Regions from separate parts of the Aeromonas bivalvium genome, predicted to be linked through region 3. Evidence: riboswitches for the same ligand, from Rfam matches in the RefSeq annotation. Region 3 holds a riboswitch; each other region holds the start of a gene.
What was found. A riboswitch is a leader RNA that binds a small molecule or an ion and turns the genes downstream of it on or off. The one in region 3 is predicted to bind cyclic di-GMP.
Positions count from the first base shown of each region.

Region 1: another riboswitch for cyclic di-GMP. It lies ahead of ACEUCR_RS06530 (glycosyl hydrolase family 18 protein); the one in region 3 lies ahead of ACEUCR_RS07105 (glycosyl hydrolase family 18 protein).
Region 2: another riboswitch for cyclic di-GMP. It lies ahead of gbpA (N-acetylglucosamine-binding protein GbpA); the one in region 3 lies ahead of ACEUCR_RS07105 (glycosyl hydrolase family 18 protein).
Region 4: another riboswitch for cyclic di-GMP. It lies ahead of ACEUCR_RS14025 (sigma-54-dependent transcriptional regulator); the one in region 3 lies ahead of ACEUCR_RS07105 (glycosyl hydrolase family 18 protein).

Region 1 is NZ_JBGXBV010000001.1:1,436,364-1,438,555, reverse strand. It holds gene ACEUCR_RS06535 (hybrid sensor histidine kinase/response regulator) at 1-541, shown strand, start outside; cyclic di-GMP riboswitch class I at 727-814, shown strand; gene ACEUCR_RS06530 (glycosyl hydrolase family 18 protein) at 930-2,192, shown strand, end outside.
Region 2 is NZ_JBGXBV010000003.1:177,235-179,426, reverse strand. It holds gene ACEUCR_RS10255 (methyl-accepting chemotaxis protein) at 1-784, shown strand, start outside; cyclic di-GMP riboswitch class I at 1,062-1,147, shown strand; gene gbpA (N-acetylglucosamine-binding protein GbpA) at 1,213-2,192, shown strand, end outside.
Region 3 is NZ_JBGXBV010000001.1:1,561,298-1,563,489, reverse strand. It holds tRNA gene ACEUCR_RS07130 (tRNA-Ala) at 1-56, shown strand, start outside; tRNA gene ACEUCR_RS07125 (tRNA-Ala) at 85-160, shown strand; tRNA gene ACEUCR_RS07120 (tRNA-Ala) at 224-299, shown strand; tRNA gene ACEUCR_RS07115 (tRNA-Ala) at 359-434, shown strand; tRNA gene ACEUCR_RS07110 (tRNA-Ala) at 475-550, shown strand; cyclic di-GMP riboswitch class I at 912-994, shown strand; gene ACEUCR_RS07105 (glycosyl hydrolase family 18 protein) at 1,110-2,192, shown strand, end outside.
Region 4 is NZ_JBGXBV010000005.1:284,825-287,016, reverse strand. It holds gene lfhA (lateral flagellar biosynthesis protein LfhA) at 1-692, shown strand, start outside; cyclic di-GMP riboswitch class I at 885-972, shown strand; gene ACEUCR_RS14025 (sigma-54-dependent transcriptional regulator) at 1,217-2,192, shown strand, end outside.

The DNA of each region.
Region 1 (2,192 bases), 120 kb from region 3:
CTCCCTGGTGCTGGGGCATCCTCTGACCCTGCGCAGCTGGCCCGGCGCCGGCTCAGTGTTTGCCATCACCCTCAACCTGGCCAGTCGTCCCCTGGTGGCCAGGGCGACGCCCGCGCCCCAGCTTCGTCATGACAGCCAGCTGGCGGGAGTGAGGGTGCTCTGCCTCGACAACGAGCCCGAGATCCTGGTGGCCATGGCGTCCCTGCTGGGGCGCTGGGGCTGCGAGGTGCGCTGCGTGCAGGATTTGGCCCAGGCCCAGATCCTGGTGGCGAGCTTCAGGCCCGACCTGGTGCTGTCCGATTACCACCTGGACGACGGCAAGACAGGATTGCAGGCGCTGCACATGCTGCGCCTCGCCCTTGGCAAGGAGCTGGGGGGCATCATCATCAGCGCGGATCGCAAGAGCGAATTGCAGGCCCAGATCCGCGAACATGGCTATGGCTACATCAGCAAGCCGGTCAAGCCCCTCAAGCTCAGGGCGTTGATGAACAGCATGGTGGGGACCGGGAAACTTGATGATGATCACGAATTAACACATTAGTCCTCTGGCAATGGGCAAGCAACTTGGCAGAGGATCTCCACAAAAATGGCGCTTAATGCCGGTAAAAAGGCGCTTTTTTGTGCTGTTTGAATCCCTGCGACAAGGGGTGACTCGCAGGGAGGGTTTGCCTGAGCCCCCCGGGTGGCCTATATTGCCCAGGCGATTTTTTTTATCGCGAATCAAGTTGTGCCAAAGGGCAAACCGGTCGAAAGGCCGGGACGCAAAACCTCCGGTCTAAGGGTCTGTCGTACCTAAGATAGCGGGGTCACCACAGGGTTGTGTTTCCCACCGGACGCCAAGCCGGGGCGGGGATGTTGTCTGTGTTACCTGTCTGACATGCGTTGCCTTTTTCGTGACCAAAATGAGAAACGAAATAAGGATATTCAACATGTTAAGTCCAAAACCTTCCCTGCTGGCCCTCCTGGTCGCCGGCAGTTTTGCCGCCTCGGTGCAGGCTGCCGCCCCGGGCAAACCCACCATAGGCTGGGGTGAGACCAAGTTTGCCATCGTCGAGGTGGATCAGGCCGCCACCGCCTACAACAAGCTGGTGACCGTCCATGCCGACGGCGCGCCGGTCAGCGTGAGCTGGAACCTCTGGTCCGGTGACGTGGGCCAGACCGCCAAGGTGCTGCTGGACGGCGTCGAGGTGTGGAGCGGCCCGTCCGGCGCCTCCGGCACCGCCAACTTCAAGGTGACCAAGGGCGGTCGCTACCAGATGCAGATCGAGCTGTGCAACGCCGATGGCTGCACCCGCTCCGATCCCAAGGAGATAGTGGTTGCCGACACAGATGGCAGCCACCTGGTGCCCCTCAACGCCCCGCTGCAAGAGAACAACAAACCCTACGTCAACAAGTCCGGCAAGGTGGTGGGGGCCTACTACGTGGAGTGGGGCGTCTATGGCCGCAAGTTCACGGTGGACAAGATCCCGGCTCAGAACCTGACCCACATCCTCTATGGCTTCACCCCCATCTGCGGCGGCAATGGCATCAATGATGGCCTCAAGAGCATAGAGGGCAGCTTCGAGGCGCTGCAGCGCGCCTGCGCCGGTCGCGCCGACTTCAAGGTGGCCATGCACGATCCCTGGGCCGCCATCCAGATGCCCCAGGGCAACCTCAAGGACTTCGATGAGCCCTACAAGGGCAACTTCGGCAACCTGATGGCATTGAAGCAGGCCCACCCCGACCTCAAGATCCTGCCCTCGGTGGGCGGCTGGACCCTCTCGGACCCCTTCTATTTCCTCGGTGACAAGACCAAGCGCGACACCTTCGTCGCCTCGGTCAAGGAGTTCCTCCAGACCTGGAAGTTCTTCGACGGGGTAGACATCGACTGGGAATTCCCGGGGGGATCGGGTGCCAACCCCGACCTCGGCGCCCCGAGCGATGGGGCCACCTATGTGACCCTGATGCAGGAGCTGCGGGCCATGCTCGACGAGCTGGAGGCCGAGACGGGTCGCCAGTACGAGCTCACCTCGGCCATCAGCGCCGGTGGCGACAAGATAGCCAAGGTCGATTATCAGGCGGCCCAGCAGTACATGGACCACATCTTCCTGATGAGTTACGACTTCAATGGCGCCTGGACCAATGCCGAGCTGGGTCACCAGACCAACCTGTTTGCGGCCAGCTGGGATCCGGACACCAAGTACACCACGGAC
Region 2 (2,192 bases), on a different contig from region 3:
GGCCCAGCTCGCCACCGCCATGAACGAGATGAGCGCCACCATCTCGGATGTGGCGGGTCATGCCGAGAACACGGCCCGCGACACCCAGGACGCCACCAACGAGGCCGGGCTCGGCAACGAAGACGTCCACGCCAGCGTACACGGCATCCAGACCCTGGCCACCGAGGTGGAGCAGGCCACCCATCAGGTCAATCGCCTCAAGGAGGGGGTGATGCAGATAGGGGAAGTGACCGCCGTCATCAGCGCCATCTCGGATCAGACCAACCTGCTGGCCCTCAACGCCGCCATCGAGGCGGCCCGGGCCGGCGAGCAGGGCCGCGGTTTTGCCGTGGTGGCCGACGAGGTGCGCCAGCTGGCCAGCCGTACCCGCCACTCCACCGAGGAGATCCAGAGCACCATCACCCAGTTGCAGCAGCGGGCGGTCACCGCCGCCAGTGCCATGGACACCAGCCGCAAGCTGGCGGAGAGCAGCGTCGGTCAGTCCGAGAAGGCGGGGCAGGATCTCTCCCTCATCGTCAGTCACATCCAGCACGTGAGCGACATGGCGACCCAGATAGCCACGGCGGCGGAGCAGCAGAGCATGGTGGCGGAAGACATGAACCGCAACGTCAGCGGCATCAATGACTCGGCGCTCGAGATGTCCCAGGCCGCCTCCCAGCTGGCCCAGGAGAGCGAGCTGCTGGCCGGACTGTCGCGCAGCCTGGACGAGCGACTGGCGGCCTTCCGGCTTGGCAGCGCCATCTCAGCGGATCAGGCGCCGGAGCACACTCGCCAGCACGCCTGATCCGCCAGCGCCGCTGCGCGTCAGCGCACGTCCCGCCCCACCGCCTCTTCTGCCCGCCATGCTGGCAGAGGAGGCGGCCACCACTGCGCCAGGGCCCCCCTTTGTCGCCATCATCAGGCTGAGTGTTCAGGCCTTCCTCCACAGACAAATGGCAAAACAAGCCGTTAAGCGACGACGCCAGATCGAGCGGGTCAAGCTGTCAACTTTGACACTTAATTATTTAACAAAAAATAGTCATGATGGCACTGCCGCCCAATGCGGCACCATGACCCTTTCAGTAGTCATTTGGCAAACTGGTTGAAAGGCCAGGACGCAAAGCCTCCGGTCTAAAGACATGCCGTCCAGGATAGCGGGGTTACCACACCCAGGTGTGTACCGGGGATTTCCCCAGCCAAGGTGACTGCCCACATCACCGAACAGAGGAATGTATGGCAGCAAAAATTCGACTCAATCATGTGGCTGCGGCGCTGGCGCTGCTGGCCAGTGGCGGCGTGCTCGCCCACGGTTACATCAGCCAGCCGGAGGGACGCAACGCCCTGTGCAAGACCGGCGGCAACATCGGCTGCGGCGCCATCCAGTGGGAACCCCAGAGCCTGGAGGCGCCGTCCGGCTTCCCCGATGGCGGCCCAGCCGACGGCCAGATCGCCTCGGCCGGGCATCCGCAATTTGGCGAGCTCAACGCCCAGACCAGCGATCGCTGGACCAAGCGCAATGTGCAGGCCGGCCCCTTCAATATCAGCTGGACCTTCACCGCCAACCACGTGACCCGCAACTGGCGCTATTACCTCACCAGGCAGGACTGGAACCCGAACCAGCCCCTGACCAGAGACGCATTCGATCTCAACCCCTTCTGCGTCATCGACGGCAACATGGTGCAGCCCCCCAAGCAGGTCACCCATGAGTGCACCCTGCCGGCGCGCACCGGCTATCAGCTCATCCTCGGGGTCTGGGAGGTGGGCGATACCACCAACAGCTTCTACAACCTGATCGACGCCCGTTTCGATGATGGCACCCAGCCGCCGCTGAGCTGGAGCCAGGCCGGCACCATCTACCCCTCCATCGATCTCGCGGCCGGTGACAAGGCCAGGACCCGGGTGTTCGATGCCGGCGGCGAGCGGGCCGATCTGCAAACCGTGCTGACCATAACCGACGCCGAGCAGGGCCTGAAGAACAACTGGGCCCACGCCCTGGCAACCAAGATCAATGCCGAGCAGAGCCAGATCCGCGCAGGGCAAGGGGCCGACGGCCAGTTCAACCCCGTCTACGGTCAGAACCCCATCTACCTCAAGGCCGGCAGCAAGCTGCAACGGGTCGAGATCCAGCTCGAACAGCAGCAACCGCCGGTAGGCAACAGCATCAGCGTCAGCGGCCTGGGGAGCGACTACCCGCTCGACAACGGCAAGGTTAC
Region 3 (2,192 bases):
AGAGCGCTTGCATGGCATGCAAGAGGTCCGCGGTTCGATCCCGCGTAGCTCCACCAAATTCTCCTCGAACAATCTGGAATCAAAGGGGTTATAGCTCAGCTGGGAGAGCGCTTGCATGGCATGCAAGAGGTCCGCGGTTCGATCCCGCGTAGCTCCACCAGGTTCCTGATTGACATGAAGTACCCAGGGCAGTGCGGTGTGTATCACCCATGCCGACCTTTGTGGGGTTATAGCTCAGCTGGGAGAGCGCTTGCATGGCATGCAAGAGGTCCGCGGTTCGATCCCGCGTAGCTCCACCACTATTTGCAGTAAAAGGCAAACGGCCGCCAGAACCGCTTGTCTAATGAAGAAAGAATTTGGGGCTATAGCTCAGCTGGGAGAGCGCTTGCATGGCATGCAAGAGGTCCGCGGTTCGATCCCGCGTAGCTCCACCAAATTCAGAGTGAAGGTCTTGACCTTGATTAGCCACAACTTGGGGTTATAGCTCAGCTGGGAGAGCGCTTGCATGGCATGCAAGAGGTCCGCGGTTCGATCCCGCGTAGCTCCACCAAATTCTCGTCACGAGAAGCTAAAAGGCCACCGCATCGCGGTGGCCTTTTTGTCATGGGCGCGTCAGCGCGGCCCCATGATCTGCCTCTACCCGCATCCGGCGCTCGCCGGCACACTCCCGGCAAACACCAAATTCATATGGCGCCATGAGGTGGCTCACAATTTCGCGTCATCACCCCCTGCTTCATGATGGCGGAAAATTTGCAGTGGCAGGCTGACAAGGCGGCTATGTGCCGGGCGTTGGCGACACGATCGCCGCCGTTAGCCGGTTTCCTCGTTGCCCAGCAAACATATTTCTCCTTGTGAATGAAGATTGAGCATTTGCGCCGGGCTTTCTATACTCGAGCCGTTCCTCACGGAACCCAGGTAAAGGGCAAACCGGCAGTGATGCCGGGACGCAAAGCCTCCGATCTGCCTCATTGAGCCAGACAGCGGGGTTTCCCGGGGTGACATGAGGGTATGTGGCCCCGTCCAAGGCCTGTTGTCGTTCCCTTTTTCCTCCCTGTTGCGATTGCGCTTTCCCGGTCTTAACGCCAAGACAAAACAAGGATGATAACAATATGCAACAGACCCTCAGGCCCAGCAGGCTCGCCATGCTGGTTGCCCTTGCGGCCATGCCCGCCTGGGCGCAGGCCGCCTATCCCGCCTATCAGGCCGGGACTGCCTATCAGGCTGGCGATATCGTCAGCAACGTCGGCAACCTCTATGAGTGCAAGGCGTTTCCCTATTCCGGCTGGTGCGGGGCTTCCCCTTACCACTACGAGCCCGGGGTCGGTGCCGTCTGGACCGATGCCTGGACCCTGTCTCAGGACCCCAACCCGCCCGGGCCTGAGCTGCCTGAGCTGACCCTATCTTCCCCTGCCGCCGGCAGCTCGGTGAGCGAAGGGGCCGAACTGGCCCTGGCCGTGACCCTGACCGGTGGCAGCACAGCGGTCGCCCAGGTGGTCTACCTGGTGGATGGCAGCCAGGTCGCCGTGGCCACGGCAGCCCCCTGGTCCGCCAGCTGGTCCGCCAGCGGCGTCGGCCCCCATCAGGTCACGGCCCGTGCCCTGGACAAGGATGGTAACAGCCTGGATGAAGCCCAGGTCGCCGTGACCGTGACCGCCGTGGTGGCCCCCGAGGCGCCTCAGGTCAGCATTGCGAGCCCCGCCGCGGGTGCCAAGCTGACCCTGGGCCGCGCCGTCACCGTGACCGGCAATGTCACCGATGCCAACGACGATGTGGCCAAGGTCGAGCTGTATGTCGATGGCAAGAAGGTATCTGAAGACAGCAGCGCCCCCTGGCAGCTGGGCTGGACCCCGCAAACCAAGGGCAGCGCCGCCCTGACCCTGGTTGCCGTGGACAGCCAGAGCCTGTCCGGCGAGTCGGCTCCCGTGTCGGTCAGCGTCGAAGAGGCCGCCCTGCCGCCCACCGGCGGCAATCTCTCCTGCGACGTGCGCCAGATCTACCGCGCCGACGGCAGCGAGTGCATGGGGGATGACCATGGCCGCCGCGTCATCGGTTACTTCACCTCCTGGCGCACCGGCAAGAATGGTCTGCCCTCCTATCTGGTGGGCGACATCCCCTGGGACAAGATCACCCACATCAACTATGCCTTCGCGGCGGTGGACGAGCAGAGCCATGTCATCAAGGTGGATGATTCC
Region 4 (2,192 bases), on a different contig from region 3:
ACAAGGCCAAGGCCCTCAACCTGGGCTACTCGGTGGTGGACTCGGCCACCGTGATCGCCACCCATGCCAGCAAGCTGCTGCGGGAACAGCTCGATACCCTGTTCGGTCACGATGAGGTGGGCAAGCTGGGCCAGTATCTGGCGACCCTCTCTCCCCGTCTGGCGGAGGAGCTCAATCTGGCCCTGAGCCAGATGCAGCAGCTCAGGGTATTCCGGCAACTGCTCAGGGAGCAGGTGAGCCTGACCGACATCCGTACCATAGCGACCACCCTGCTCGACTCGAGCGAGCTGACCAAGGATCCCGTGCTGCTGGCGGCCGACGTGCGCTGCGCCCTCAAGCGCCAGATAGTGCGTCAGGTGATAGGGCAGCGGGAGCAGCTGGCCACCTTCACCCTGGACGATCGGCTGGAGCAGACCCTGCTGGCGGCCATGAACCAGTCCCAGCAGCAGGGCAAGGTGGCGCTGGACAGCTTCCCGGTCGATCCCCAGTTGTTGTCCCAGCTGCAACAGCACATGCCCCTGGTCAAGGAGCAGCTGCAGCAGCAGGGTCACCCTCCCGTGCTGGTGGTCATGCCCCAGCTGAGGCCCTTGCTGGCCCGCTATGCGGCCTCTTTCGCCAAGGGGCTCAGGGTGCTCTCCTACAACGAGATCCCGGAAGAGCTGAGGGTGGAAGTGATCGGCACCCTGGGGTGAAGCAAAAGGCCCGTGATCTCAGTCAGATAGGAAAAATCTATTCCGCATATGTCCTTGAACTGTCATGGCAACTTGTTATGATGCGCCGTGTTTTGACGCTGGACGTCAAAACCTGCTGATAATTATAACAATTTGATGAGTGCTATTCAGGCCGGCCCCTCGCCAGTCTGACTGCCCTTGCGAGGGCAGATCGCATGAAAAAGGCAAACTGAACTGAAAAGTCAGGACGCAAAGCCTCCGGTCTAATGGCATCCATGCCGACGATAGCGGGGTTACCAGGGATAGGTACCGTCACGAATGACACCTATTGGCAAACCGATGCGCGCGCGGCGTACCGGTGGTGTACTCCTTCCTCGGTTTTGACGCTTCAGTTCTGTTGATTGACGACCACACAATCACAGGTTCAGGTTCATATGCTTTCGGACGTTTCTCTGAAATGCACCCCAGCGCCAGCGGGCATTGGGGCGCACCCTCATCTGTTATTGCTTCAGCCAGACTCTTCTGCCGGGGAAGAGGTGCTGGCCATGCTGGAGAGTTCGGGATATCGGGTATCCAGGGTCGATTCGGCCAGACAGGCACGGGCCTGTCTGGAGGAAGAGAGAGTCGACCTGCTGTTGCTGGACGTGAGCACGCCCATCGACAACCTCAAGGGATTTCTGGGCAAGCTGACCGACACCGACAGTGTCATCCTGGTCAACGAGCATCAGGGCCATCTGGCCGCCGAGGCCATGGGGGCCGGCGCCATCGATTACATCATCAAGCCATTCGCTCGCCAGCAGATGCTGGACGCCATCCGCTGCGCCCTGCGCCTGCGCCAGCCGATCCCGGATCTCATCGCAGAGTCCGGTGCCAGCCGTCAGGTGTTGCAGCTGGCTCGCCGGGCGGCCAAGACCCAGGCCACCATCCTCATCGGCGGTGAATCGGGTACCGGCAAGGAGCGACTGGCACGCTACATCCACGACATGTCCCCCCGGGCAGACGGGCCCTTCGTCGCCATCAACTGCGCCGCCATCCCCGAGCCCATGATCGAGTCCATCCTGTTCGGTCACGCCAAGGGGGCCTTCACCGGGGCGAGCTCGGCCCAGCCCGGCAAGTTCGAGCAGGCCCAGGGCGGTACCCTGCTGCTTGACGAGATCTCCGAGTTGCCCCTGGCACTGCAGGCCAAGCTGCTGCGGGTATTGCAGGAGCGGCAGGTGGAGCGGCTGGGCAGCCATCAACTGATCAACCTGGATGTGCGCATCATCGCCGCCAGCAACAAGGACCTGCGTACCCAGGTGGGGGAGGGGCTGTTTCGCGAGGATCTCTTCTATCGCCTCGATGTCCTGCCCATGAGCTGGCCCGCCCTGCGGGACAGGCCGGGGGACATAGTGCCGCTGGCTGAATATTTCATCGCCCGTTATGCACCCAGGCAGGGCTACTGGCTGAGCCAGCAGGCGCGCCAGCAGCTGCTGAGCTACCGCTGGCCCGGCAATGTGCGTGAACTGGACAATGTCATCCAGC